DNA from 3 places in the Pseudomonas sp. HLT2-19-2 genome. Region 2 is predicted to be linked to each of the others. Evidence: predicted binding sites of a transcription regulator. Region 2 holds the regulator's gene; each other region holds the start of a gene.

Region 1 (9,914 bases), 2.9 Mb from region 2:
GTGGGCAGCCTGCCGGAAACCGTGCTGTTCCAGGCTGACACCTACATGGACCTGTTCGCCCAGATCGTCGCTTCATTCGGGCCCGGCGTTGATTTCAACATCAAACCCAAGCAACTGGCCAAGACCGAAGCCCTGACCGCGCTCAATCGCATTCAAGTGCAGATGAGCAGCATGAACAAGGAAAGCGGCGGCTACGTGCTGATGAACTTCAGTCAGCTGCTCGACGACGAACTGCAAGTGGTGCTGGTCTACGGCAGCGACGTGCCTCGCGTGCTCGAGTTGTGCGCCGAAGTCGGCATCACTGCCGCACCGTCCCTGGAAGCCCTGAAAGTGGCGATCCACGTCTGAAGCCTAAAAGGCGCTAATAAAACGGAACCCTCGCAATGGCCGGCTATCCTAAGAGTGCATACCACTCTTAGGGAGCGTCACCATGGGTTCCACGTTCAACGGTCTGATTGGCCTGATTATTCTTGCCCTGGACATCTGGGCCATCATCAACGTGCTGAAAAGTGGCGCCACCACCGGGATGAAAATCGTCTGGGTGCTGTTGATCCTGCTGCTGCCGGTCCTGGGCTTGATCATCTGGGCGATCGCCGGACCACGGGGTAACGTGCGGATCTGAGCAGGCACTCAAGGCCGACACATTTCCCCTGTGGGAGCAAGCTCGCTCCCACAAGGTTCTGTGTTTTTTCATGCTTGCGCGCGGTAATCGATTTGAACGATCAGTCAGGGCAAAAGTCCAGATAGATGTAAGCCCATTTGCGGGTTTGATCGAGGAGGCACTGATGCAAAAGTGGAAAATCACTTTCGTGGATGATCACGGCGAAACTGTCGACGAAGTCTTTGAGTGTGACGAGTGCCCGGATAACGAGCACGCCGCCAGACTGCTTAAGGAGCGCCTTTTTCCTGTCGCCGCTGAACTGGATCTGAACGATCTGGAAGGGCGAACCGCTGATGCGAGCGTCAAAAATCTTAAAACCCAGAACAGCATACAAATCCTCGGCATTACTCCTGTCTGATACCTCTCCCGTCACATTCACAACCAGGCCTTGGCAGCGGCTCTATCTAGGGGCTACTCTGCAAACGAGATCAGCGAACGGATCGCTAAGGTCTGGTCTTGTCAGCTACATGCTTGCTTCCCACCGGCAATGTTGTTGCCGCATCGCTCGCCCCATTCGGTTGCGAGTGCCGGGAATACGGAAAGTCTATCCATCAATCTGAGGGGGACGATTCATGAGCACAGCCTATCAAGAAGACATCAGCAGCAGCGTGTTGCGCCGCATGAAAGAAGGCGGTTTTGACTTTTCACGATTCCATCCCATCGAGTTCTACGCCATTTTCCCGGACGAGGAGCGGGCGCGCAGGGCGGCGGGGCATTACTGTGGTGAATCCTTGAATGCACAAATCAGCGTGCGCGACGACGGCGCGTGGTACCTGGAACTGAGCAAAGTGATGTACGCCACCTATGACGGCATCGGCGACTTTGAGCAGGACTTCGAGGCGGTGGTCGAGCCTTTGGGCGGCATCATCGAAGGATGGGGCGTCAAGCAGGAGGTACGAGGGCTACTCGCATAACCTTATGAACAGTAACAACACTCAGCAACGGCTGACCTCAAGGTTGGCCGTTTTCGTTTTCGCGGGGCAGAAAACGTACTTGGCAAAACCCTGAAACAAGAATCCGGCGCAAAAAAAAACGCCTGAGCAGGCGGCTATAGGGAAGATCGTCAAGATTTCCAGCGAATGCGCGGATTATCCGCATCGACTCCCGAGCAGTGAAATCAACTCTGACTATGCTGGTGATAGCCGACAACATTGCTTCGCAATGAAGCGGGGGCGATCAGGTGGGGGTATTTACCGCACAGGATTGGTGCGGTGCGTGCAGCGCGATTATCCAACTGATTGATATCAAAGCGTTTATGCCGATGGCACGGGCTTTGCGAAGCCCAGATGTCCGGGTGACAAGGAGTACGGCATGATCCGCACCTATTTTGATGAGATGTACGATGCCGGCGGCCAGGTCCGCCCGCATTATCGGGAGTTTGCCCGTTGGCTGGCCGAAACGCCTGACGAGCTTTTGGCTCAACGGCGTCGCGAGGCCGATCTGTTATTTCATCGCGCCGGGATTACGTTCACGCTCTATGGTGATGAGCAAGGGACAGAGCGCCTGATTCCCTTCGACACCATCCCCCGCAGCATCCCCGCCAGTGAATGGCGAGTCGTCGAGCGCGGCTGCATTCAGCGGGTCAAGGCGTTGAACATGTTCCTCACCGACCTTTATCACGAGCAGCGCATCATCAAGGCCGGCATCATCCCGGCCGAGCAAGTGCTGGCCAACGAGCAATACCAGTTGGCGATGCAAGGGCTCGATCTACACCGCGATATCTATTCGCACATTTCGGGCGTCGATCTGGTGCGTGATGGCGACGGCACGTACTACGTGCTCGAAGACAATCTTCGTACACCGAGTGGCGTCAGCTACATGCTCGAAGACCGCAAGATGATGATGCGACTGTTCCCCGAATTGTTTGCGGCGCAGCGCGTTGCCCCCATCGACCATTATCCAAACCTATTGCTCGACACTCTGAAAAGCTCCAGCCCGATCGATAACCCGAGCGTGGTGGTGCTGACCCCTGGCCGTTTCAACAGCGCGTTTTTCGAGCATGCGTTTCTGGCCCGGGAGATGGGCGTTGAACTGGTAGAAGGTGCGGACCTGTTCGTACGTGACGACAAGGTCCTCATGCGCACCACGGACGGGCCGAAAGCCGTCGATGTGATCTACCGTCGCCTCGACGATGCGTTCCTCGATCCGCTGGCGTTCAACCCGGACTCGATGCTCGGCGTTCCAGGGCTGCTGTCGTCGTACCGCTCCGGCAACGTCGTGCTAGCGAATGCTATCGGTACCGGGGTCGCGGATGACAAGTCGGTGTATCCATTCGTCACGGACATGATCCGTTTCTACCTGGATGAAGAGCCGATTCTGAAGAACGTGCCGACGTGGCAGTGCCGTAATCCCTCCGAACTGTCCCACGTACTGGCCAATCTTCCTGATTTGGTGGTCAAGGAAACCCAGGGCTCCGGCGGTTACGGAATGCTGGTGGGGCCGGCGGCGACGGCGGCGGAAATCGAGTCATTCCGCGCGCGGATCAAAGCCAAGCCCCATGCGTACATCGCGCAACCGACGTTGTCGCTGTCGACCTGTCCGACCTTTGTCGAAAACGGCATCGCTCCACGCCACATCGACCTGCGTCCGTTTGTATTGTCTGGCCGCGAAACCCGGGTTGTGCCCGGCGGTTTGACCCGTGTTGCCCTGCGCGAAGGCTCTCTGGTGGTGAATTCATCCCAGGGTGGCGGAACCAAGGACACCTGGGTGGTCGAGGATTGAAGGAAGCCTGCCATGTTAAGTAGAACTGCCTCGGATTTGTATTGGATGTCGCGTTACCTGGAGCGGGCGGAAAACCTCGCACGGATGCTCGACATCAGTTATTCGCTGTCGCTGATGCCCCAGGATGGTCGCGGTGATGGCCTGCACGAACTCGCCATGCCGTTGCTGATTACCGGCACCCTGGACGATTACCTGGAGCGCCACGGCGAATTGCACGCCGAACGGCTGCTGCATTTCTTCGCCCTGGACGCGGCCAACCCGGCGAGTATCTACAGCTGCCTCGGCGCGGCGCGGGCCAGTGCCCATGCGGTGCGTGGGCGAATCACCGCGGACATGTGGGAAAACATCAACGCCACCTGGCTGGAAATTCGCGGGATAGCCGATCAGGGCTTGAGTCGCTATGGCATGAGCCGTTTCTGCGAGTGGATCAAGGAACGTTCCCACCTGTTCCGCGGCGCATCCTACGGCACGATCATGCGTAACGATGCGTTCCGTTTCATTCGCCTGGGGACGTTTATCGAAAGGGCTGACAACACGTTGCGCCTGCTTGATGCCCGCTACGAAATGGCCGGCGATCATGCCGAAGCGGTCAGTGATGGCACGGCGCACGCTTACTACCAGTGGAGTGCTTTGCTAAGGGCGTTGTCCTCTTTCGAGGCCTACACCGAAATCTACCGCGACGCCCCCGGCGCCCGGCATGTGGCAGAACTGCTGCTGTTGCGGGCCGATGTCCCGCGTTCCCTGCGCGCCTGCACCGAAGAAATCGACCAGATCCTCGCCCAACTGCCGGGGGCCAACGGTCGTCCTGCGCAGCGCCTGGCCGCGGAAATCGACGCACGCTTGCGCTACACCGGCATCACCGAAATTCTCGACGAAGGCCTGCACGCCTGGCTGACCGAGTTCATTCCGCTGGTGCGCCAGTTGGGCAACGCCATTCACAGTTCCTACCTGGAGGCTGCATGAGACTTTCCATTAGCCACGAGACCACCTATCACTACGAAGATCAGGTGCGGGCGAGCATCCAGTATTTGCGACTGACACCTCAAGACAGCGAGCGCCAGCATGTGCTCAGCTGGCAGCTCGACCTGCCGCGCCCGGTGCGCGCGCAACTCGATCCGTTCGGCAATATCCTGCACGTGCTGACCATGGACGAGCCCCACGAGGCGATCATCATCGGCGCGCGTGGGCAGGTGGACATCGACGAATTGCGTGAGGCGGAGCATGAAAGCCAGTCGGCGCTGCCGTTCCTGCGTTTCACGCGCCTGACCGAGCCCGATGAAGCACTGCGCGCTTTTGCCGAAAAAGAATGCAAACAACGCCGGGATCGCACAGCGCTGATCGACTTGATGCATGGCTTGAACCAGCACATGACCTACACGCAGGGCTCCACCGAAGTGGACACCAGCGCTGCTCAGGCCTTCGCCGGGCGTTCGGGCGTCTGCCAGGACCACACCCACGCGTTTCTCGCCTGTGCTCGCAGCCTGGGCATTCCTTCACGTTATGTGTCGGGCTATTTGTACAGCGAGAACAGCGAACACCTGGCCAGTCACGCCTGGGCGGAAGCCTGGCTCGATGACGCCTGGTACAGCTTCGACGTGACCAATGAATTGGCGCGGCCGGAGCGTCATCTGAAACTGGCGGTGGGCCTGGATTACCTGGATGCCTGCCCGGTGCGAGGCATGCGGCGTGGCGGTGGTTGCGAGCAGATGCATGCGAAAGTGTTTGTATCACCGACACCGATGCCGGTTATCTCCGTCCAGCAGCAATAATCCAGATCACCACCAAACCCTGTAGGAGCGAGGCTTGCCCGCGAAGAAGGCGCTGCGGTCTAATCGAATGACCGCGTTATCGTTCTTCGCGGGCAAGCCTCGCTCCTACAGGGGATAAGGGTCAGGGTTTAACTTTGCGCCCAGCCATATGCTTCAAATACCCCACCAACATCTCCAGATCCCCGTCCGGCAACACCGTCGCCGGGAACCCGGGCATCTTCGCCTGCGACCACTGGCGCAAACTCTGCGGATCACGAATGTAGCGCTTAAGGAAATCCGCGCCGAAGTACTCGGTCGGGTTAAACGGAATATTCAGGTCAGGCCCGAACTGCGCATCCCCGGCACCATTCAATCGATGACACGCCAGGCAATTCTTCTGAAACAGCGCAAAGCCCTTGTTCACCGGATCGTCGACCTTAAGCGTCGGATCTGGCAGCAGGGCAGGGAAGCGCTCGGCCACCGGTGCCATGCGCTTGATGCTCGCCACTTGAAATGGCCATTGCTCGGGGCTGATGTCGCCCGCCTGCGGATCGGTCCAGACCAGATAGAACGGTCCGGCGCCGGGCTTGCCTTCCGACAGCGCTGGCCACGGCTTGGTGGACTCTTCAATCGCCAACCATGCACGCGCACCCTGGGTATTGAGCAGCGGCGCAGCCGACAGTTCTGCGGCAAAACCATCCAAGGCAACAGCCTGTAAATGATCTTCAGGCTTGATGCCGGTCAACAACGCAGCCACCGGAACAGCGCGATAGCTCATGTCCCGTTTGTAAGACACGTCGTTACTGATGGTGATGGTCTGAACCTGAGGATGCTTGAGCAATTCCTCGGTTTGCCAGGTGCGACTGCTCGCGCCCAGCTCTAAGTTCAGCTGTGCGGCAGACAGAGGCGTGCAGAGCAGCAAGACCCCGAACAGAATGAGTGTTTTCAAGTGATCGCCGTCCATGTCGTGGAAGTGCCGCAAAGGTTGGCACACCCACGCTGGCCCGGGTAGCGAGCCAGTCACATTTTTAAGAGGGCGACATAAAATCTGTAGCTAAGTCAGCCGATCACCTTAGTCAGGTTCGGCAAAATCAACAACAGCGTGGTGGCGAATAGAATGAGCCCGGCTTGACGTACTTTCGATTGTTTGAACATGGCTTGACCGCCTTTATTGTTATTTCCTGATGCCTGCCTGCATTTCTCCATGACGGCAGAGCGTTGCACTTCCTGTTTGACGAGCGCCTCGGCAAAACCCGACGACAACTTCGTACAACTTCACCTTAGAGCCCGCGTCACGCTTGGTTTAGATCCATTTCGTATGGGCTTCATATAAATTGCGCTTAAAAAGGCATGAGGCTTAATGCCAGCTTCTTGGGCGCCCGTTTGCTAGACAGCTTGGTGTCCTGAATCGGTTGAGCCGGAGGTTGACTACCGTCCGTCTGAGCGTGACCGTCAACGTCAGTGAGCGCTGCGGTCATTGAATCCATGCCCGCTCGGCCTAAGGTGGGAACTCTGGATTTAATCCCCGCCCAGGTTCGAGGACGTCATGACCGAAGCTTTGATTTTCGACGCGTTACGCACGCCCCGCGGCAAAGGCAAGGCGAATGGCGCCTTGCACAGCGTCAAACCGGTGAACCTGGTAGCCGGGCTGCTAAAGGCGCTGCAACAGCGCACTTCCCTCGATACCCGTCAGGTCGATGATGTGGTGCTTGGCTGCGTGACGCCCATCGGCGACCAAGGCTCAGACATTGCCAAAAGCGCGACCCAGGTGGCCGATTGGGACGTCAGTGTGTCGGGTTTACAGATCAATCGCTTCTGCGCATCGGGGCTGGAGGCGGTAAACCTCGGGGCGATGAAAGTGCGTTCCGGCTTCGAAGACCTGGTGGTGGTCGGCGGCGTCGAGTCCATGTCCCGCGTGCCGATGGGCAGCGATGGCGGCGCTTGGGCACTGGACCCACAAACCAATCTTCACAGCCATTTCACCCCTCAGGGCGTGGGCGCTGACCTGATTGCCACGCTGGAGGGCTTCAGCCGTCAGGACGTCGACGCCTATGCGCTGCACTCCCAGCAAAAGGCGGCGCGGGCAAGGGCCTACGGTTCGTTCAACAAGTCGCTGGTGCCGGTGCAGGACCAGAACGGCATCATCCTGCTCGATCACGATGAATTCATCCGCGCCGAATCGACCCTGGAAGGCTTGGGCGCGCTCAAGCCGAGCTTCGAAATGATGGGGCAAATGGGCTTCGACGCCACCGCGATTCGGGTCTACAGCCATGTCGAGCGGATCAACCACGTGCACACCCCGGGCAATAGCTCCGGCATCGTCGATGGCGCGGCGCTGATGCTGATCGGTTCCGAGGCCAAGGGGCGGGCGTTGGGCTTGCAGCCACGGGCGCGGATCGTTGCCACCGCAGTCACCAGTACCGATCCGACCATCATGCTCACCGGCCCCGCACCGGCCACCCGCAAGGCATTGGCCAAGGCCGGGTTGCGGGTCGAAGACATCGACCTGTTCGAGGTCAACGAAGCCTTCGCCTCGGTGGTGCTGAAATTCATCAAGGACATGGCGATCGACCCGGACAAGGTCAACGTCAACGGCGGCTCCATCGCCATGGGCCACCCGCTGGGTGCCACCGGCTGCGCAATCCTCGGCACGTTGCTCGATGAACTGGAAACCCGGCGTCTGCGCTATGGCCTCGCGACGTTGTGTGTCGGCGGCGGCATGGGCATTGCCACCATCATCGAACGCCTCTGAGCCCCGACCTTAAGGAACAAGTGACATGACCGAAGCCATTCGTTACGAAAAAGGTCAGGACCAGATCGTCGTCCTGACCATCGACATGCCGGGCCAGAGCGCCAACACGATGAACGTGGTCTACCGCGAAGCCATGGCTGCTTGTGTCGCCAGACTCGTTGCCGACAAGGATTCCATCGCCGGCGTGATCATCACCTCGGCCAAGAAAACCTTCTTCGCCGGCGGCGACCTCAATGAACTGATCAAAGTCGGCAAGCCCCAAGCCAAAGCCTTCTATGACAGGGTGCTGTCCCTCAAAGGGCAACTGCGCACCCTGGAAACCCTCGGTAAACCGGTGGTCGCGGCCATCAACGGCGCCGCGTTGGGCGGCGGTTGGGAAATCTGCCTGGCGTGCCATCACCGGGTTGCGCTGGATGATTCTTCGGTGCAACTCGGCTTGCCGGAAGTGACCCTCGGCCTGCTGCCGGGCGGCGGCGGGGTGGTGCGAATGGTACGGATGCTCGGCATTGAAAAAGCCTTGCCGTACCTGCTCGAGGGCAAGAAAGTCCGGCCGCAACAGGCGTTGCGGGCAGGGTTGATTGATGAGCTGGCGACGGATCGTGATGAACTACTGGCCAAGGCTCGCGCCTGGATTATCGCCAATCCAGCGGTTGTGCAGCGCTGGGACGTGAAGGGTTACCGGATTCCGGGTGGTACGCCGTCGAACCCGAAAGTCGCGCAAATGCTGGCCATCGCGCCGTCGATCCTGCGCAGCAAAACCAATGGCTGCATGCCCGCACCAGAGAAAATCCTCTGCGCCGTAGTGGAAGGTGCTCAGGTGGATTTCGACACTGCGCACCTGATCGAAACCCGTTACTTCACCGAATTGACCACCGGACAGGTGGCGAAAAACATGATTGGCACGTTCTGGTTTCAGCTCAACGAGATCAATGCCGGTGGCTCGCGACCCCAGGGCTTTGCGCCTTACGTGACGCGTCGCGTGGGTGTGCTGGGCGCCGGCATGATGGGCGCCGGTATCGCCTTTGTCAGCGCGTCGGCCGGCATCGACGTGGTGCTCAAGGACATCAATCTTGCGGCAGCGCAGAAGGGCAAGGCGCATTCGGCGGCGCTGCTGGACAAGAAGGTTGCTCGTGGCCAATTGAGTGCCGATCAGCGCGATGCAACGCTGGCGCGCATTCACCCCTCTGAAAGCGACGCCGATCTGGCCGGTTGTGATCTGATCATTGAAGCGGTGTTTGAAGATCGCGATCTGAAAGCCAACGTCTCTTCGGCGGCGCAAAAAGTCGTTGGCCCGGATGCGGTGATTGCTTCCAACACGTCGACTTTGCCGATCAGTGGCCTCGCGACCGCCGTGCCGGATCAGAGCAAGTTCATCGGTCTGCATTTCTTCAGCCCCGTGGAAAAAATGCCGCTAGTGGAAATCATCAAAGGCGCCCACACCAGCGACGAAACCCTGGCTCGCGGGTTCGATTTCGTCCTGCAAATCAAGAAAACGCCGATTGTGGTCAATGACAGTCGCGGCTTCTTCACCTCGCGGGTGTTCGGCACGTTCACCAACGAAGGCATCGCCATGCTAGGCGAAGGCGTGAGCGCGCCGATGATCGAGACCGAGGCGCGCAAGGCGGGCATGCCGATCGGACCTCTGGCGATCTCCGACGAAGTTTCCCTCAGCCTGATGAGCCATATCCGCCAGCAAACCGCCAAAGACCTGCAAGCAGAAGGGAAACCGCTGATTGAGCACCCGGCGTTCGCCGTGATTGACTTGCTGCTCAACGAATACAAACGGCCCGGTAAAGCTGCAGGAGGCGGTTTCTACGATTACCCGGCCGGTGGCCAGAAGCACTTGTGGCCGGAATTGAAAACCCGTTTCGAGAAGGCTGACGGGCAGATTTCGCCGAAGGATGTGCGTGATCGGCTGCTGTTCGTGCAAGCCATCGAAACCGTGCGCTGCGTGGAGGAAGGTGTGCTGACCTCGACGGCGGATGCCAACGTCGGTTCTATCTTCGGTATCGGCTTCGCCGCCTGGACCGGC
Region 2 (9,914 bases):
TCCGGTTTCCAATAGGGATTGGGCAGGCAACGCACGTCGAACACCAGATCGGCGTCCACCGGCATGCCACGCTTGAAACCAAAAGACTCCACCAGAAACGCAGTACCGGGCTCCGGCTGGTTCAGCAGGCGCAGCTTGATGGTATCGCGTAGCTGATACAGGTTCAGGTTGGTGGTGTTTACTTTGAGATCGGCGAGGTCGGCAATCGGCCCGAGCAAGGCGGTCTCATCGTTGATGGCTTCGGCCAGCGAGCGATCGGCATTGCTCAGCGGGTGACGCCGACGGGTTTCCGAGAAGCGTTTGAGCAAGGTTTCTTCATCGGCGTCCAGATAAAGCACATCACACTGGATATGCCGGCTGCGCACTTCTTCCAGCAGCTCGGGAAACCGCGATAAGTGACTTGGCAAGTTGCGCGCATCGATGGACACGGCAACCAGCGGTTGTGCCAGCTCGGTGTGAATCAACGCGCGTTCGGCCAGCTCCGGCAACAGCCCGGCAGGAAGGTTGTCGATGCAGTAGTAGCCGTTATCCTCGAGTACATCGAGGGCGGTACTTTTACCTGAGCCGGAGCGGCCACTGACGATGATCAAACGCATGATTAGTGACCGTTTTGCTCGTCCAGGACAACCTGATACAAGGCTTCATTGCTCGGAGCGCTGCGCAGTTTTTCGCGCACTTCCTTGCGATCGAGCATGCTGGCGATCTGGCGCAGTAGCTCCAGGTGCGCATCGGTGGCAGCTTGCGGGACCAGCAGAACGAACAGCAGGTCAACCGGAGCACCGTCGATGGCGTCGAAATCGATGGGGGCGTCGAGGTGCATCAAGGCGCTGATGGGCGAGTTGCAGCCCTTCAGGCGACAGTGGGGGATGGCGATGCCGTTGCCAAAACCGGTCGAACCGAGTTTTTCACGGGCAATCAGAGCCTCGAAGACATCTTGCATCTCCAGATCCGGCACTTCGCGGTGGATAAGGTTGGCAATTTGCTCGAGGGCTTTCTTTTTGCTGCCGCCCGGCACGTTCACGAGGGAACGGCCGGGGGTCAGGATGCTTTCAAGTCGGATCATGGGTTGGGAGTGTTAACGACCGGTCGCGCCCTGGAGGAGGCTTTGGGTCTTTTCCTTATGCTTTTTAAGTTGTTTATCCAGCTTGTCGGTCAGTGCGTCGATCGCCGCGTACATATCGGTATGCTCCGCGTTTGCGACCACTTCATTGCCGGGAATATGCAGCGTGGCTTCGATTTTCTGCTTGAGCTTTTCGACCGTCATCGTGACTTGCACGTTGGTGATCTTGTCGAAATGCCTCTCTAATCGTTCGAGTTTTTCGCCGATGTAGGTGCGAAGAGGTTCGGTCACTTCCAGTTGGTGTCCACTGATGTTGACTTGCATACAGCTCTCCTTCGTTGCCAGTGCATAAAGCGGCAGGCAGAAATGCCTGCCACTGGAACGCTGTGGCGTGGCTCTACATCAACCGCTTGCGTTCGCTCGAAGGCGCGATCCCGAGGGATTCGCGGTACTTGGCGACGGTGCGGCGAGCCACCTGAATGCCTTGTGCCTCCAGTAAACCAGCGATCTTGCTGTCACTCAACGGCTTTTTCTGATTTTCCGCAGCAACCAGTTTTTTGATGATCGCGCGGATCGCCGTAGACGAGCATTCACCGCCCTCTGAGGTGCTGACGTGGCTCGAGAAAAAGTATTTCAGTTCATATATGCCCCGTGGGGTATGCATGAACTTTTGCGTGGTCACCCGTGAAATCGTCGACTCATGCATGCCCACCGCTTCGGCGATGTCATGCAGGACCAGCGGTTTCATGGCTTCGTCGCCGTATTCAAGAAAGCCGCGCTGATGCTCGACGATCTGAGTGGCTACTTTCATCAGGGTTTCGTTGCGGCTTTGCAGGCTCTTGATGAACCAGCGGGCCTCTTGCAACTGATTGCGCATGAAGGTGTTGTCGGCGCTGGTGTCGGCGCGACGCACGAAACCGGCGTATTGAGCATTGACCCGCAGGCGCGGCACGGATTCCTGGTTCAGCTCCACCAGCCAGCGCTCGTTGTCCTTGCGTACGATCACGTCGGGAACGACGTATTCGGCTTCGCTGGACTCGATTTGCGAGCCTGGGCGCGGGTTGAGGCTCTGGACCAGTTCAATCACTTGGCGCAGCTCATCTTCCTTGAGCTTCATGCGACGCATCAGCTGGCTGTAGTCGCGGCTGCCGAGCAGGTCGATGTAATCGGTGACCAGGCGTTTGGCCTCGACCAGCCAAGGGGTCTTGGCGGACAACTGACGTAATTGCAGCAGCAGGCATTCGCCCAGGTTACGGGCGCCGATGCCAGCGGGTTCGAATTGCTGGATGCGGTGCAGGACGGCTTCGATTTCGTCCAGTTCGATGTTCATTTCTGGATCGAAGGCTTCGAGAATCTCCTCGAGGGTTTCGTCCAGGTAGCCCTGATTGTTGATGCAGTCGATCAGGGTCACGGCAATCAGGCGATCAGTGTCGGACATCGGTGCCAGGTTCAGTTGCCACAGCAAGTGGCTTTGCAGGCTTTCGCCGGCCGATGTACGGGTGGTGAAATCCCACTCGTCGTCGTCGTTGCTCGGCAGGCTGCTGGCGCTGGTCTGGTAGACGTCTTCCCACGCGGTGTCGACGGGCAGTTCGTTGGGAATGCGCTCGTTCCAGTCACCTTCCTCGAGGTTGTCCACCGTCGGGGCGGTTTCCTGGTAGGAGGGTTCCGAAACATCGGCGTTGGGAGGCTGTTCGGCTTTGTCGGCCAAGGGGTCGGCGTTATCGAAGTCGTCGCCTTCTTCCTGGCGTTCGAGCATCGGATTGGACTCCAGGGCCTCCTGGATTTCCTGTTGCAGGTCCAGGGTCGACAATTGGAGCAGGCGGATGGCCTGTTGCAGCTGCGGTGTCATCGTCAGCTGCTGGCCCATTCTCAAGACTAGCGATGGTTTCATGGCAGGGGCTTAACACCTTATTCGCCGGCGCACATGCGCCATCCACTACAGGGCGCCGAAGCGCCAAACATAAGCAAATTATATGCCTGAAACTGCAACGTTTGCCTAGAGCGCTGTAACAATAAAAAACTATTCATTTTTATCGAGACAAGCGCTCGGTCGACTAGCCAGGCACCTCAGTGCTTACAGGCGGAACTCATGGCCCAGATACACTTCCTTGACCAGGTCGTTGGCCAGGATGGTGGCAGAGTCACCTTCGGCAATCAGCTGTCCATCGTTGACGATGTAAGCGGTTTCGCAGATATCCAGGGTTTCACGGACGTTGTGGTCAGTGATCAATACGCCAATGCCCTTGGCCTTGAGGTGATAGATGATCTGCTTGATGTCGCCCACCGAAATCGGGTCCACGCCGGCGAACGGTTCGTCGAGGAGGATGAATTTCGGGTTGGTGGCCAGTGCCCTGGCGATTTCCACGCGGCGGCGTTCACCGCCGGACAGACTCATACCGAGGTTGTCGCGGATGTGGCTGATGTGGAATTCCTGCAGCAGGCTTTCCAGCTCTTTGCGACGACCGGTCTTGTCGAGCTCCTTGCGGGTCTCGAGGATTGCCATGATGTTGTCGGCTACCGAGAGTTTGCGGAAGATCGATGCTTCTTGCGGAAGATAGCCGATACCGGCCTTCGCACGACCGTGCATAGGCTGGTGGCTAACATCCAGATCGTCAATCAGTACGCGGCCCTGATCGGCCTGTACCAAGCCAACAATCATGTAGAAACAGGTGGTCTTGCCGGCGCCGTTGGGACCCAGCAGGCCGACGATCTGACCGCTGTCGATCGACAGGCTGACGTCGCGCACGACCTGACGGCTCTTGTAGCTCTTGGCCAGATGCTGAGCTTTCAGAGTTGCCATTACGGGGCCTTTTGCTCTTCGGTTTTCTTTTTCGGCTGGATCACCATGTCGATCCGCGGACGCGACTCGGTGACCTTGCTGCCCGTAGCGCGACCGGCGCTGGCAAGCTTTTTGTTGGTGTCATAGACGATTTTCTCGCCCTGGGTCACGTTGCCGTCCTTGTCGATGACTTTGGCGCGGTCGATCAGCACGACACGGTCTTGCGAGGCGTGGTACTGGATAGTGACGCCATAGCCTTGAACCGGCTTTGTATCGCCTGCCGTTTGCAGTTGCTCGAAGTAGGCGAGGTTGCCCACCGAAGTCACTACGTCGATATCGCCGGCTGGGGTGCGGGTCATGGTCACAGTATTGCCGGTGACCTTCATCGAGCCCTGGGTGATGATCACGTCACCTTTATAGGTGGCAATGCCGTTCTTGTCGTCCAGTTGGGCATCGTCCGCCTGGATGCGGATAGGCTGCTGTTGATCGTCCGGCAGAGCCCAGGCGCTCACGCTTCCCAGTGCTGCGCCCAAACCGAGCAAAATAGGGAGGGTTTTAACGAGCCTCATACTGTCCTCTTACGTTCGATAGCAGGTGTATCCTGCTTTCTTTCAAATACGCCTTCATTCCCTTGCCAGTCGAGACACCACCAGCGCCGTCGATTCTAACGGGTTGATCGGTCTGCGCATATTGCTGCTGCGGGAACACTGTCATGCGGGTGGTGGTAATCAGCGTCTTGCGGTTTTTCTCGTCGAAACGCGTGATGCGCACCGAGTCGATCAGTTCGACCTGAGTGCCGTCGGGGTTCACTTCGCCGTGCTCGCTCTGGACGTGCCAGGGAAACTCGGTGCCGCGGAACAGGTTCAGGTCCGGATTGGTCAACAGCGTTACTTCGGTCGCCTTCAGGTGTTCGACCTTGTCGGACGTCATTTCGTATTGCAGTTTGCCGTCCGGCAGGTACTGCACGCTGTGGGCGTTGACCGCGTAATAGTCGATCGCGGTTTCATCGACCTTTGCCACGGGCTGGTCGAGGAAGCGTTCCGGGCTGATGTTCCAGTAGCCGACCGCCGCGAATATCGCTGCGATGCAACCAAACACCAGGAATTTGCGAATCTTTTTGCTCAGCATAGTTGGCTCACAGGTACGCGGCGTTGGCCGCATCGAGGCGGCCCTGGGCGCGCAGGATCAATTCGCAAAATTCGCGAGCGGCACCCTCGCCACCACGAGCCTGGGTGATGCCGTGGGCGTGTTCACGAACGAAACTGGCAGCGTTGGCCACCGCCATGCCCAGGCCGACGCGGCGAATCACCGGCAGGTCCGGCAGGTCGTCGCCGAGATAGGCGACTTGCTCATAGCTTAGGTTGAGTTGGGCAAGAAGCTCGTCGAGCACCACCAGTTTGTCTTCGCGCCCCTGGTACAGGTGTGGAATGCCGAGGTTCTTCGCTCGTCGCTCGACCACCGGGGTCTTGCGGCCGCTGATGATAGCGGTCTGCACGCCGGCTGCCATCAACATCTTGATGCCTTGGCCGTCGAGGGTGTTGAAGGTCTTGAATTCGCTGCCGTCTTCAAGGAAGTACAGGCGTCCGTCGGTCAGTACGCCATCGACGTCGAAAATCGCCAGCTTGATGTTCTTGCCGCGTTGCAACAGGTCGGTGCTCATCACATTACTCCTGCGCGCAGCAGATCGGACAGGTTGAAGGCGCCAATCGGACGGTCCTCCTTGTCCACCACCACCAGCGCGTTGATTCGATGGTCTTCCATGATTTTCAGAGCCTCGGCCGCGAGCATCTCGGGACGGGCAGTCTTGCCGTGAATAGTCATGACCTCGTCGATGGTCGCGTGGTGGATATCGATGGTGCGGTCCAGAGTGCGGCGCAGGTCGCCGTCGGTGAAGATCCCGGCGAGTTTGCCATCGGCTTCGAGGATCGCCGTCATGCCCAGGCCCTTGCGGGTCATTTCCATCAGCGCGTCCTTGAGCAGGGTGCCGCGCTGAACCTGCGGCAGCTCTCGCCCGGCGTGCATGACGTTTTCCACTTTCAGCAGCAGGCGTCGGCCAAGCGCGCCACCGGGGTGGGAAAAGGCGAAATCTTCAGCGGTAAAGCCGCGGGCTTCCAGCAGCGCAACGGCCAGGGCGTCGCCCATGACCAGCGCGGCCGTGGTCGACGAGGTCGGTGCCAGGTTAAGCGGGCAGGCTTCGTGCTCGACGCGCACGTTGAGGTTGACCTCGGCAGCCTTCGCCAGTGGTGATTCAGGGTTGCCGGTCATGCTGATCAATTGAATGCCCAGGCGCTTGATCAGTGGCAGCAGGGTAACGATTTCATGGGTGGAGCCGGAGTTCGACAGCGCCAAGATGATGTCGTCGCGGGTGATCATGCCCATGTCGCCGTGGCTGGCTTCGGCCGGGTGCACGAAAAAGGCCGTGGTGCCGGTGCTGGCCAGGGTGGCGGCGATCTTGTTACCGATGTGCCCGGACTTGCCCATGCCGACCACGACCACGCGGCCTTTGCTGGCCAGAATCATCTCGCAAGCGCGTACGAAATCTGCGTCGATACGGGGTAGCAAGCCTTGTACGGCTTCCAGTTCGAGGCGGATGGTGCGTTGAGCAGATTGAATCAGATCGCTGGATTGGCTCATGTCAGAAATCGTATAGCCTGATGAAAAGGCGGCGATTATAACGGTAATGCTCGAAACCCTCACGCAAGTTCGTCGCGCTTTGTCATTCCCTGTTACCGAATACCCCTGAATAGAAGCTTTTACCTTGTCATGTTGCTGAACATGGCCCGGCGTGGGCCTTGGGCGCTTGGCATTTGCAGTGATATAGTTCGCCGCCAGTTCGGCCTGCCCGGGAGGTATGTGCTTTCGTCAGAAAGTCAGGCGTCCGAGTGAGAGGCTGCATCGCAAGGAGTTTAGATGAGTGCCGATAAAGCCTACGCGGTCGAGCTGAAGGGACTGACCTTCAAGCGCGGTGCGCGCAGCATTTTCAATAACGTCGATATACGTATCCCGCGCGGCAAGGTCACCGGCATCATGGGGCCTTCCGGCTGTGGCAAGACTACGCTGTTGCGGCTGATGGGCGCACAGTTGCGGCCGACCAAAGGCGAAGTATGGGTCAACGGGCAGAACCTGCCGAAGCTGTCGCGCAGTGATCTGTTCGATGCGCGCAAGCACATGGGCGTGCTTTTTCAGAGCGGTGCACTGTTCACCGATCTCGATGTGTTCGAGAACGTTGCCTTTCCGCTACGCGTTCATACCGAACTGCCGGAAGAAATGATCCGGGACATTGTCCTGCTCAAATTGCAGGCCGTGGGCTTGCGTGGCGCCATCGACCTGATGCCTGACGAGTTGTCCGGCGGCATGAAGCGTCGTGTCGCTCTGGCCCGGGCGATTGCCCTCGACCCGCAAATCCTCATGTATGACGAGCCCTTTGTCGGCCAGGACCCCATCGCCATGGGCGTGCTGGTGCGCCTGATCCGCCTGCTCAACGATGCACTGGGCATCACCAGTATCGTGGTCTCCCACGACCTGGCCGAGACCGCGAGCATCGCCGATTACATCTATGTCGTCGGCGAAGGCCAGGTGTTGGGGCAGGGCACTCCCGAGGAACTGATGAACTCGCAGGAGCCACGCATCCGTCAATTCATGACAGGTGAGCCGGACGGTCCGGTCGCCTATCACTTTCCAGCGACGGATTACCGCGCAGATCTTCTGGGGAAGCGTTGATGCGCAAGATTTCACTAGTAGAGCGGGTTCGCCGGTTCGGCCACTCTGGCATTGACGTGCTGGGGGTGTTCGGCCGTTCGGCGATATTCCTGTTTCATGCCTTGCTCGGCCGTGGTGGCATTGGTGGCGGTTTTGGCCTGCTGATCAAGCAACTGCATTCAGTGGGCGTGATGTCCCTGGTGATCATCGTGGTCTCCGGGGTGTTCATCGGCATGGTGCTGGCGCTGCAAGGCTTCAATATTCTATCCAGCTACGGTTCGGAGCAGGCGGTCGGCCAGATGGTTGCGCTGACGTTGTTGCGCGAACTGGGGCCCGTGGTCACGGCATTGTTGTTCGCCGGGCGCGCCGGTTCGGCATTGACTGCCGAAATCGGCAACATGAAGTCCACCGAGCAGTTGTCCAGTCTGGAAATGATTGGTGTCGATCCGCTCAAGTACATCATTGCCCCGCGCCTGTGGGCCGGCTTCATTTCCCTTCCTGTGCTGGCGATAATCTTCAGCGTGGTGGGCATCTGGGGTGGTTCATGGGTGGCCGTCGACTGGCTGGGCGTCTATGAAGGTTCCTACTGGTCGAACATGCAGAACAGCGTGACCTTTGCTGACGATGTGCTCAACGGCATCATCAAAAGCATTGTTTTCGCCTTTGTCGTGACCTGGATCGCCGTATTCCAAGGCTATGACTGCGAGCCCACTTCCGAGGGGATCAGTCGTGCCACTACCAAGACCGTGGTGTATGCCTCTTTGGCTGTACTCGGCCTGGACTTTATTCTGACCGCCTTGATGTTTGGAGATTTCTGATGCAAAACCGCACCCTGGAAATCGGTGTCGGCCTTTTCTTGCTGGCTGGCATCCTGGCTTTGCTGTTGCTGGCGTTGCGGGTGAGTGGCCTGTCCCCGAGCGCAACCACCGATACTTATAAAACTTATGCGTATTTCGACAATATCGCCGGTTTGACTGTCAGAGCTAAAGTGACCATGGCCGGTGTGACCATCGGCAAGGTCACGGCGATCGATCTGGACCGCGACAGTTTCACCGGTCGAGTGACCATGCAGCTGGAAAAGCGCGTAGATAACCTGCCGACTGACTCCACTGCATCTATTCTGACCGCTGGTCTGTTGGGCGAGAAGTACATCGGTATCAGCGTGGGCGGGGAAGAAACCTTGCTCAAGGATGGTTCAACCATCCACGACACGCAGTCGTCGCTGGTGCTTGAGGACCTGATCGGTAAATTTCTGCTCAATACCGTAAGCAAAGACGCCAAATGAGGAGCTTTTGAATGATCTCTACCTTGCGACGTGGCCTGTTGATATTACTCGCAGCCCTGCCGTTGGTGGCTAACGCCGTGGCGGCGCCTTCGGCGCACGATCTGGTACAGGACACCACGACCCGGTTGCTGGCGGATCTTGCCGCCAACAAAGAAAAGTACAAACAAGATCCGCAAGATTTTTATACCGCGCTGAACACCATCGTCGGGCCTGTGGTGGATGCCGAAGGCATTTCCAAAAGCATCATGACGGTCAAGTATTCACGCAAGGCCACGCCTGCGCAGATGAAGACCTTTGAAGAAAATTTCAAAAAGGGTCTGTTCCAGTTTTATGGCAACGCTTTGCTCGAGTACAACAATCAGGGGATCGTCGTCGACCCTGCCAAGGATGAGTCGGGAGACCGCACAAGCGTTGCCATGACGGTCAAAGGTGCCAACGGTGCGATCTTTCCTGTGTCTTACACACTCGAAAAGATCAGTGGCGAGTGGAAACTGCGTAACGTAATCATCAACGGCATTAACATCGGCAAGTTGTTCCGTGATCAGTTCGCTGATGCGATGCAGCGCAATGGTAACGACCTGGACAAGACCATCAATGGTTGGGCCGGGGAAGTCGCCAAAGCCAAGGAAACCAGCCAGAAGCAAACCACTGAGACGCAAGCTCAATGAGTGTGTCGGCCATTCGCATGAGCGAATCCGGCGAGCTGACGCTTAGCGGCATGCTGGATTACCGCACCGGCCCGGGCTTGCGCAAGCAGGGGCAGGCGCTGATCAAGTCCAGTAAGGCCGCTGCACTGGTGGTCGATTGCTCGGCGGTGTTGAAGTCCAGCAGTGTCGGCTTGTCGCTGCTGCTGTGCTTCATGCGTGATGCAGAGGAGGCCGGCAAGGCGCTGAGCATCCGTGGAATGCCAGAAGATATGCGCGAAATCGCTCAGGTCAGCGAATTGACCGAGCTGTTGGCGCATCCCTAACCGCATCTATAAGGAAGCCCCCTGTCAGAGTCCTGCTTCGCGGGGTTCGCAGGCGCGGGGCTTTTTTGTATGATGTCCGACCCGCGCGCACAGGGCGCCGATTGAGGTTGAGCATGCAGGC
Region 3 (9,914 bases), 1.2 Mb from region 2:
GCCCTTAAGACTTTATAGAGAACCACTGTGGCTAATACAGGGATCAGATAGCTGATTTACGTTGAAGGGCCTGCGCGCAGATGACACGCCGCCGCTCATCATCGGCCGAGCGCCATTCGCGGATGTCTTCGACATGGCGAAAACACCCTAGGCAGAGCTTTCGCTCATCCAGCCGACACACACCGCTGCACGGCGAAGGGACCGCCGGGCTGACATTGCTGTAGAGCGGCTTGGGCGGACGAACGGGCGCAGGCTGCGTCACGATCTCACAGACCTTCGAAATCGAGTTCGACGCCAGCTTGCTGCTTAACGATGCGCTCAAGCATCTCGCCCAATTGCTCTTCGCTCTTGTCGCACATCCAGCGCTCGCTCTCTTCGTCGTAATCGAAGTGGAACCCACCGGACACGGCCGCCAGCCACAACTGCCGCAGTGGCTCCTGACGGCTGAAGATCAACTGGCTGCCATTTTCGAACTTGACGGTGAGCACACCGGCCGAGTTCTCCAGATCAATATCCAGGTCACTTTCGTCAAAAACATCCTCCAGCGTCTGCTGGGTGGCATCGACCAGATCGTGGAAACGGGCTTCAGTCAAACTCATTGCGGGAACCTCAAAAAGTGTCTACTCACGCTCAAGCGCCGCAAGATACGGGCGAGCCCCGGCGATTGCAAAGGATAACGACCAAGGGCCCGACAGCGTTACGAAATATCCGTGTACGGTGCAGGACAAGTTACCGCGCTACGGTCCAAGCCCCGCCGGACGGGAGCCCCGTCGCATAGGCAAGCTGCCGGGTGGCCGGTATACTCCGGCGCAATTAATGCATTTTCAAGGATTTCGCCATGAAGCGCCTGATCTCTTCCCTTGCTGCGCTCGCTTCGCTCGTCGCTTTTACTTGCTTATTATCGGCCTGTGGTCAAAAAGGCCCACTGTACCTGCCCGATGACAGCCAGGACCCTGCAGAGCAGGCCAAGTCGTCGCAAAAACAGCCTGCATCCAAATCGCACAAGCACGACGTCTACTAAGGGAACGCCATGGACGCTTTTAACTACCGTGGCGGGGAGCTGTTCGCGGAAGGTGTTGCCCTGTCCGCCATCGCTCAACGCTTTGGCACACCGACCTACGTCTACTCCCGCGCCCACATCGAAGCCCAGTACCTGGCTTTTGCCGATGCACTGGCCGGCATGCCGCACCTGGTCTGCTTTGCGGTCAAGGCCAACTCCAACCTGGGTGTACTGAATGTCCTGGCGCGTCTTGGCGCCGGTTTCGACATCGTCTCCCGTGGTGAGCTGGAACGTGTACTGGCCGCTGGCGGCAGCGCCGATAAGATCGTGTTCTCCGGTGTCGGCAAGACCCGTGACGACATGCGTCGTGCCCTGGAAGTCGGCGTGCATTGCTTCAACGTCGAATCCACCGATGAGCTGGAACGTCTGCAAGTCGTCGCCGCCGAGCTGGGCGTTCGCGCGCCGATCTCGCTGCGCGTAAACCCGGATGTCGACGCCGGTACCCACCCGTATATTTCCACCGGACTTAAAGAGAACAAGTTCGGCATCGCCATCGCCGACGCCGAAGACGTGTACATCCGTGCCGCCCAGCTGCCTAACCTGGAAGTGGTTGGCGTCGATTGCCACATCGGTTCGCAACTGACCACCCTGGCGCCATTCATCGATGCCCTTGACCGCCTGCTGGGCCTGGTCGACCGCCTCGGCGATTGCGGCATTTACCTGCGCCATATCGATCTCGGTGGTGGCCTGGGCGTGCGTTATCGCGATGAAGAGCCGCCCTTGGCTGCCGACTACATCAAAGCCGTGCGCGAGCGTCTCGACGGTCGTGACCTGGCGCTGGTGTTCGAGCCGGGCCGCTTTATCGTCGCCAACGCCGGCGTGTTGCTGACCCAGGTCGAGTACCTCAAGCACACCGAACACAAAGACTTCGCCATCGTCGACGCGGCCATGAACGACCTGATCCGCCCGGCGCTGTACCAGGCCTGGATGGACGTCACCGCCGTGCGCCCGCGCAATACCGCTGCCCGCGCCTACGACATCGTCGGGCCGATCTGCGAGACCGGCGACTTCCTGGCCAAGGACCGTCAGCTGGCCCTGGAAGAAGGCGATCTGCTGGCCGTGCATTCGGCCGGTGCCTACGGGTTTGTCATGAGTTCCAACTACAACACCCGCGGTCGTGCCGCTGAAGTGTTGGTGGACGGTGATCAGGCATTTGAAGTGCGTCGCCGTGAGACGGTAGCCGAGTTGTTTGCTGGCGAAAGCCTGCTGCCGGAGTAAAACCATGCTGCTGCGTTTTACCAAGATGCACGGCCTGGGCAATGACTTCATGGTCCTTGACCTGGTCAGCCAGCATGCGCACATCCTGCCCAAACATGCCAAGCAATGGGGCGATCGGCATACGGGTATCGGTTTCGACCAGTTGCTGATCGTCGAAGCACCCAGCAACCCGGACGTGGATTTCCGCTATCGGATCTTCAACGCCGACGGATCCGAAGTGGAACAGTGCGGCAACGGTGCGCGCTGCTTCGCGCGTTTCGTGCTCGACAAGCGCCTGACCGCGAAACGGCTGATCCGCGTCGAAACCAAAAGTGGCATCATCGAACTGGATATCCGCAGCGACGGGCAGATCGGTGTCAACATGGGCGCACCGCGTCTGGTACCGGCCGACATTCCGTTCGACGCGCCGGAACAGGCCCTGAGTTATCAGGTTGACGTCGACGGCACTGCGGTCGAACTGGCCGCCGTGTCCATGGGCAACCCCCATGCCGTGCTGCGGGTCAGCGATATCAACAACGCACCGGTGCATGAACTGGGGCCGAAAATCGAAAATCATCCGCGCTTCCCGGCGCGGGTCAATGTCGGTTTTCTCCAGGTCATCGACCGGAACCGTGCGCAGCTGCGCGTTTGGGAACGCGGGGCCGGGGAAACCCAGGCGTGCGGAACCGGCGCTTGCGCTGCCGCAGTGGCCGCGATCAGCCAGGGGTGGATGGATTCGCCGCTATTGATCGACCTGCCCGGCGGGCGTTTGTCCATTGAATGGGCAGGCCCTGGCCAACCGGTGATGATGACCGGCCCGGCAGTCCGCGTATATGAAGGACAAGTGCGTCTTTGAGTGAGCTAAATCCATGAAAGATAAGCCCCAGGTTCCCGCCCTACAGCCCGACGAATCCTCTTCCGAAAGCCTTGAGGCGGCGGCGATTGCCGCGTACCTGGAGGCTCATCCGGATTTCTTCGTCGAGCATGAAGAACTGCTCGCAACCTTGCGCATTCCGCACCAGCGCGGCGACACCATTTCGCTGGTCGAACGCCAGATGACTATCCTGCGCGACCGCAATATCGAGTTGCGTCATCGCCTCTCGCACTTGATGGACGTGGCGCGGGACAACGACCGCCTCTTCGACAAGACCCGCCGCCTGATTCTCGCGCTGATGGACGCCACCAGTCTGGAAGATGTGGTGATCAGCGTCGAAGACAGTCTGCGCCAGGACTTCCAGGTGCCCTTTGTCAGCCTGATTCTGCTGGGTGACAACCCCATGCCGGTGGGCCGCTGGGTGACCCATGCCGACGCGCAAACGGCCATCGGCGGCTTGCTCTCGGAAGACAAAAGCGTCAGCGGCAGTCTGCGTGAACATGAACTGGACTTCCTGTTTGGCGAAGAACAGCGCAAGCAGATTGGCTCCACCGCCGTCGTCGCCATCAGCTACCAGGGCATCCACGGCGTCCTGGCCATCGCCAGCCGCGACCCGCAGCACTACAAGAGCTCGGTGGGCACGCTGTTCCTCAGCTACATCGCCGAAGTGATGGGCCGCGTGCTACCGCGGGTCAACAGTTCCCTGCGCTCGGTACGCTGACCATGGAACGGCAACTGGACGCTTACTGCGAACACTTGCGCAGTGAGCGACAGGTGTCGCCCCACACGCTGTACGCCTACCGCCGCGACCTCGACAAAGTGCTGGGCTGGTGCGTCAAACAGAACATCAGCAGTTGGGCCGCCCTGGACATCCAGCGCCTGCGCAGCCTGGTCGCACGCCTGCATTCACAGGGTCAATCGTCCCGCAGCTTGGCGCGTTTACTGTCGGCAGTGCGTGGGCTCTATCACTACCTCAACCGCGAAGGCCTTTGCGATCACGACCCGGCCAATGGCCTGGCGCCGCCGAAGGGCGAACGTCGGCTGCCAAAAACCCTCGACACCGACCGCGCGCTGCAACTGCTTGAGGGCGCGGTGGAAGATGATTTCCTGGCGCGTCGGGATCAGGCGATTCTGGAGCTGTTCTATTCCTCAGGTTTGCGCCTTTCGGAACTGACCGGACTCAACCTGGATCAGCTGGACCTGGCCGATGGCATGGTTCAAGTGCTCGGCAAGGGCAGCAAGACCCGACTGCTGCCGGTCGGCAAGAAAGCACGCGAAGCGCTGGAGTTGTGGCTGCCGCTACGGGCCATGACCAACCCGGCGGACGACGCGGTGTTTGTCAGCCAGCAAGGCCGGCGCCTCGGCCCACGGGCGATTCAGGTGCGGGTTAAAGCCGCTGGCGAGCGCGAATTAGGACAAAACCTGCATCCGCACATGCTGCGGCACTCCTTCGCCAGCCATTTGCTGGAGTCCTCCCAGGACTTGCGGGCGGTTCAGGAATTGCTCGGTCACTCGGACATCAAAACCACCCAGATCTACACCCACCTGGACTTCCAGCACCTGGCGACGGTTTACGACAGTGCCCATCCAAGGGCCAAACGCATCAAAGGCGATGAGTCATGAGAATCCAATTGATCACCTTCGACCTTGACGACACCCTGTGGGACACCGCCCCGGTGATCGTCAGCGCCGAAGCCGTATTGCGTGAATGGCTGACCGAGCATGCACCGAATCTGGGCGCCGTGCCGGTGGAGCATTTGTGGGCGATTCGCGAGCGGATCCTCAGCAACGAACCAAGCCTCAAGCACCGCATCAGCGCCCTGCGTCGCCGAGTCTTGTTCCACGCACTGGAAGAGGCCGGTTACGACCAGGGTCAGGCTGCAGACCTGGCCGATCAGAGTTTTGAGGTATTTCTGCATGCCCGGCATCAACTGGAAATTTTCCCGGACGTGCAACCGACCCTGGAAACTCTGGCCAATCACTACGCCCTCGGCGTGGTCACCAACGGCAATGCCGATGTGCGCAGATTAGGGCTGGCGGATTACTTCAAGTTTGCCTTGTGCGCCGAAGACATCGGCATCGGCAAGCCGGATGCGCGACTGTTTCATGAGGCGTTGCAACGGGGTGGTGCGACGGCTGAAACGGCCGTGCATATCGGCGATCATCCGGGTGACGATATTGCCGGCGCCCAGCAGGCGGGGTTGCGGGCGATCTGGTTTAACCCGGCGGGCAAGGTGTGGGAAGCGCAGAAGGCGCCGGATGCCGAGATTCGTAGTCTGACCGAGTTGCCAGCGTTGTTGGCCCTGTGGAACGCTCAACACTGACCTGAGAACACACACAACCCCCTGTGGGAATTCAGAGTTTTGTTCCACCCATGAAAAAGCCCGCAGCGACGGCGGGCTTTTTCAGCAAGCAAGCTGCAGGCGCTTAGATAGGCCGACTGCCATACTTGTTGTCAGGCTTCTTGGGAGGATCGGCGACCACATTGGCCTCCACTTCCTGCACCTTTCCGCCTTTGGAGAGAAACTCCTCCATGGCGCGTGCCAGAGCGTCACGCTCTTTGTTCTTGGCTTCAACGCTCGGCAGCTCATCGACCGATACCGCTGCCTTGGCCTTGCCTTTGGCGGTCGGAACGGGCGCTTCACCGCCATCGTCGTCAGCAACGTCTTCCGCTGCAGTTTCCAGACCTTCTTCGGCTTCGTCGTCGCCTATTTCGAGGTCGTCGTTTTCCAGATCATCGTCGCTCATGTTCTACCTCATGACTTGCGAAAAGCAGATTAGTTATAGCCCAGCTTCGCCATCTGTCGAAGGCCGCCGGAAAAAATTCTACAACCGCTGGTAACCACGGTTTATGCCCCTTCACCGTAGACGGTGGCGAGGACTTTACGGGCACCGCCATTATCACGGTGCTCGCCCAGATAAACGCCTTGCCAGGTTCCCAGCGCCAGTCGGCCTGCCGAAATCGGCAAACTGAGCTGACAGCCAAGTACGCTGGCCTTGAAGTGCGCCGGGAGGTCGTCCAGGCCTTCGTCGTTATGCTCATAGCCGTCTGTTCCTTGTGGGATCAGACGATTGAAAAATCGTTCGAAGTCGCGACGTACCGCCGGATCGGCGTTCTCGTTGATGGTCAACGACGCCGAGGTATGCTGCAGCCACAAATGCAACAGACCGACCCGACATGCCTTGATTTCAGGCAGGCCGGCGAGTAACTCGTCCGTTACCAGATGAAAGCCCCGGGGCCTCGCCCGCAGGGTAATCAGAGTCTGTTGCCACATACAGTTCTCCGCACGTTCGGGGCGCATTCTAGCGCGCTCTGGGAAAAAACAAAGGCCCTAATATTCCTTCAATCATGTAAGCCATTGGCCGCAGAAAAACGCTCGTCGTAAACGCCACTAAACGTGTACGAAAAAACCTTTCAGCAGTTCCTTCACTGACAAACTCCAGACAAAAAAATGCCCGGCAAGCCGGGCAAGTTTTTTGTGCGCGTACTTACAAGTTGTAGCCGCGTTCGTTGTGAAGCGCCAAATCGATGCCGACCGCCTCTTCTTCCTCAGTGATGCGCAGACCCATGACGGCGTCCAGGACCTTGAGAATGATGTAGGTGACGATCGCGGTGTAAATCACCGTGAAGCCCACGCCTTTCAACTGAATCCAGACTTGTGCACCGATGTCGGTGACAGTGCCGAAGCCACCCAGGGCCGGTGCAGCGAAGACACCGGTCAGGATCGCACCGAGGATACCGCCGATACCGTGCACACCGAAGGCGTCCAGGGAGTCGTCATAACCGAGTTTGCGTTTCAGGGTGGTGGCGCAGAAGAAGCACACCACGCCGGCTGCCAGGCCGATGACCAGAGCACCCATCGGGCCTACGGTGCCAGCGGCTGGTGTGATTGCAACCAGACCGGCCACAACACCCGAAGCGATACCCAGAGCACTTGGTTTGCCGTGAGTGACCCACTCGGCGAACATCCAACCCAATGCAGCGGCGGCGGTTGCGATCTGGGTCACCAGCATCGCCATACCGGCAGTGCCGTTGGCCGCAGCAGCGGAACCGGCGTTGAAGCCGAACCAGCCGACCCACAGCATGGCGGCGCCCATCAGGGTGTAACCAAGGTTGTGCGGCGCCATCGGAGTGGTCGGGAAGCCTTTGCGCTTGCCCAGTACCAGGCAGGCAATCAGACCGGCCACACCGGCGTTGATGTGCACCACGGTGCCGCCGGCGAAGTCCAGCACGCCCCAGTCCCACATCAGGCCGCCGTTACCGGACCAGACCATGTGCGCAATCGGTGCATAAACCAGGGTGAACCAGACGCCCATGAAGATCAGCATCGCGGAGAACTTCATCCGCTCGGCGAAGGCACCGACGATCAGCGCAGGGGTGATGATGGCGAAGGTCATCTGGAAGGTGATGAACACCGCCTCAGGGAACAGCGCCGCGGGACCGGTCAGGCTCGATGGCGTGACACCGGCGAGGAACGCCTTGCCCATGCCGCCGAAGAATGAGTTGAAGTTGACGACGCCCTGTTCCATGCCGGTGGTGTCGAACGCGATGCTGTAGCCATAAATGACCCACAGAATGCTGATCAGACCGGTAATGGCGAAGCACTGCATCATCACGGAAAGAATGTTTTTGGAGCGAACCATGCCGCCGTAGAACAGCGCGAGGCCGGGAATGGTCATGAACAGCACGAGGGCTGTCGAGGTCAACATCCAGGCGGTGTCGCCGGAGTTGAGGACTGGGGCCGCCACTTCGTCTGCCGCCATAGCCAGGCTGGGCATTACGAGGGACAACAGGGCTCCTAGCCCTGCGAATTTACGCAGAGTCATATTGTTTTCTCCTGGGGCGTTGGGGGTGTGGCGGCTTAGATTGCGTCGGTATCGGTTTCGCCGGTACGGATGCGAATCGCCTGTTCCAGATTGACCACGAAGATCTTGCCGTCACCGATCTTGCCGGTGTTGGCAGCCTTGGTTATCGCCTCGATAACCCGGTCAAGATCCTTGTCGTCAATGGCGACATCAATCTTCACCTTTGGCAGGAAATCGACCACGTATTCCGCGCCACGATACAGCTCGGTGTGACCCTTCTGCCGACCGAAGCCTTTGACTTCAGTAACGGTAATGCCCTGCACGCCGATCTCGGACAGCGACTCGCGTACGTCGTCCAGTTTGAACGGCTTGATGATGGCAGTGACTAGCTTCATGAAAACTCTCTCCCGAATTTGGTGGACTTGCCCCAGGAAAACAAACCCGACTCAAGTCTAAGCGCAGTGCCTGGCTTTGTAACGCATCGTCGGCCTTACCTGCCCGTCCGACGCCTGCTAACCACTCCGCACGAAACACTTTCCCCCGTTCCGCTTGGCGCACTGCATTCGTCACAGCGACTGCATCAGTGCATGGGTCACTACTGACTAAGCAGAAAGCTTGCCATCTCGCCAAAACCTACTGATTTCAGGCCCTTGGCCGCTGCCGCAAGCTGCTCCGCTGCAATGGCCCGACTGATACGCACAACAACAGTGCATTGCCGTCCGTCCGCATGCGCGAAAAGCGTGCAGCCCTGACTGAGAGATTGACTATAGACACTGCGTGATACACTGCCCGCCATTGTTGACAGGACATTTCCCATGCTCGCACCCAAAGATTTCCTCGATGCCCTGAGCGGCACCGCCTCCCGCCTCTTCAGCGGCGACACCCCACTGCCGAAAAGCGAAATCGAAAGCCAGTTCAAGGCACTGTTGCAGAGCGGCTTCAGCAAGCTGGATCTGGTGAGCCGGGAAGAATTCGATAGCCAGATGGTCGTGCTGGCACGGACGCGGGCACGATTGGAGAGTCTTGAGGCGAAGGTGGCGGAGTTGGAAGCGAAGCTCAATCCGCCGACCGAATAACACCACAATCCCTGTGGGAGCGAGCTTGCTCGCGATAAGGTCGGAACGACCTTCCTGCCATTCCAGATTCCGCGCTAATTACAGGCTGAGTCCTACAAAGATCACATCCGCCGTCCGATTGCGCCGCGAAGCCCCGGTTCCTAAGCTCACCCAATGCTGAATGTTCAGCTATGGGTTTGGCGACCCGGAAAGCTTAAGGCGCACGACGACCATTGACCCAAGTTATGGCGGTTGTGCGTGGGAGACCTTCGGGTCTGCCGGGTTCCTTTTGCTCCGGTTCGCCAACCCGCGTACAACTGCCACCCATTCGTTTGGCGACGAACGCAGGCAGCCCTTTAAGCAAGAGGAGCTGTAACAATGAATTGCGACGACGCTTATCTAACCCCCAACGTCTTCACCGGCCACAAACTCCACCTCCACGCCCTCCTTCTGGAAAACCAACCTTGGTTCAGCGCCCGCGACCTCGGCCGCCTCCTGCGCCTCTTCCTCGACGAACGCGCCGTCCGCAAACTCGACCCCGATCAACATCAAACCTCACGGACGCTCATCCACGGCGTCATCGAAAACACCCTGCTGATCAGCGAATCCGGCGTCTACGCGTTACTGGTCTACCACTACTGCCCCGAATACCGAAGCCTGCGTGAATGGCTGACCCACGACGTGGTCCCAGCCCTCAGAGACGCCCAGCAACCGCCCTCAAGCGAACGCCCGATTCTGAGCCTGCTGAACTGGCCGGAAATGTCGTTGAGTTTGCTGCACTGGAATAACCAGCCGTGGATTCGATTGCAGGATGTTCCGCATATGTTGCCGAGTGGCGAGCGCCCGCGAGGTGCGGTCAATACGCCTTGGTGGAAGCGAGCATCGAAAATGCTCCAAACATTCTGATTCCCAAAAAAGAACC

What was found. Region 2 encodes sigma-54, which starts transcription at its own class of promoters, with help from an activator protein. Its sites were predicted from a motif close to ANTGGCATNNANNTTGCTNT; they were not measured.
Region 1: a site for sigma-54 is predicted at 1,922-1,941, ahead of ACYZTU_RS19985 (circularly permuted type 2 ATP-grasp protein). Genes of this name have one in related genera too.
Region 3: a site for sigma-54 is predicted at 8,541-8,560, ahead of glnK (P-II family nitrogen regulator). Genes of this name have one in related genera too.

The regions. Positions count from the first base shown of each region.
Region 1 is NZ_CM142712.1:4,297,016-4,306,929, reverse strand. It holds gene ACYZTU_RS20005 (hypothetical protein) at 1-348, shown strand, start outside; gene ACYZTU_RS20000 (PLDc N-terminal domain-containing protein) at 431-622, shown strand; gene ACYZTU_RS19995 (hypothetical protein) at 786-1,019, shown strand; gene ACYZTU_RS19990 (ribonuclease E inhibitor RraB) at 1,234-1,575, shown strand; gene ACYZTU_RS19985 (circularly permuted type 2 ATP-grasp protein) at 1,973-3,382, shown strand; gene ACYZTU_RS19980 (alpha-E domain-containing protein) at 3,395-4,345, shown strand; gene ACYZTU_RS19975 (transglutaminase family protein) at 4,342-5,151, shown strand; gene ACYZTU_RS19970 (c-type cytochrome) at 5,273-6,094, opposite strand; gene ACYZTU_RS19965 (acetyl-CoA C-acetyltransferase) at 6,677-7,882, shown strand; gene ACYZTU_RS19960 (3-hydroxyacyl-CoA dehydrogenase NAD-binding domain-containing protein) at 7,908-9,914, shown strand, end outside.
Region 2 is NZ_CM142712.1:1,186,073-1,195,986, forward strand. It holds gene rapZ (RNase adapter RapZ) at 1-596, opposite strand, end outside; gene ptsN (PTS IIA-like nitrogen regulatory protein PtsN) at 599-1,063, opposite strand; gene hpf (ribosome hibernation-promoting factor, HPF/YfiA family) at 1,076-1,384, opposite strand; gene ACYZTU_RS05455 (RNA polymerase factor sigma-54) at 1,458-2,951, opposite strand; gene lptB (LPS export ABC transporter ATP-binding protein) at 3,135-3,860, opposite strand; gene lptA (lipopolysaccharide transport periplasmic protein LptA) at 3,860-4,408, opposite strand; gene lptC (LPS export ABC transporter periplasmic protein LptC) at 4,395-4,967, opposite strand; gene ACYZTU_RS05475 (KdsC family phosphatase) at 4,975-5,499, opposite strand; gene ACYZTU_RS05480 (KpsF/GutQ family sugar-phosphate isomerase) at 5,499-6,473, opposite strand; gene ACYZTU_RS05485 (ATP-binding cassette domain-containing protein) at 6,750-7,559, shown strand; gene mlaE (lipid asymmetry maintenance ABC transporter permease subunit MlaE) at 7,559-8,356, shown strand; gene mlaD (outer membrane lipid asymmetry maintenance protein MlaD) at 8,356-8,823, shown strand; gene ACYZTU_RS05500 (MlaC/ttg2D family ABC transporter substrate-binding protein) at 8,835-9,491, shown strand; gene ACYZTU_RS05505 (STAS domain-containing protein) at 9,488-9,793, shown strand; gene ACYZTU_RS05510 (BolA family protein) at 9,907-9,914, shown strand, end outside.
Region 3 is NZ_CM142712.1:5,966,039-5,975,952, forward strand. It holds gene ACYZTU_RS28130 (DUF1289 domain-containing protein) at 44-262, opposite strand; gene cyaY (iron donor protein CyaY) at 267-599, opposite strand; gene lptM (LPS translocon maturation chaperone LptM) at 839-1,021, shown strand; gene lysA (diaminopimelate decarboxylase) at 1,031-2,278, shown strand; gene dapF (diaminopimelate epimerase) at 2,283-3,113, shown strand; gene ACYZTU_RS28155 (DUF484 family protein) at 3,127-3,852, shown strand; gene xerC (tyrosine recombinase XerC) at 3,855-4,754, shown strand; gene ACYZTU_RS28165 (HAD family hydrolase) at 4,751-5,455, shown strand; gene sutA (transcriptional regulator SutA) at 5,559-5,879, opposite strand; gene ACYZTU_RS28175 (secondary thiamine-phosphate synthase enzyme YjbQ) at 5,981-6,406, opposite strand; gene ACYZTU_RS28180 (ammonium transporter) at 6,621-7,958, opposite strand; gene glnK (P-II family nitrogen regulator) at 7,994-8,332, opposite strand; gene ACYZTU_RS28190 (accessory factor UbiK family protein) at 8,753-9,013, shown strand; gene ACYZTU_RS28195 (BRO-N domain-containing protein) at 9,371-9,898, shown strand.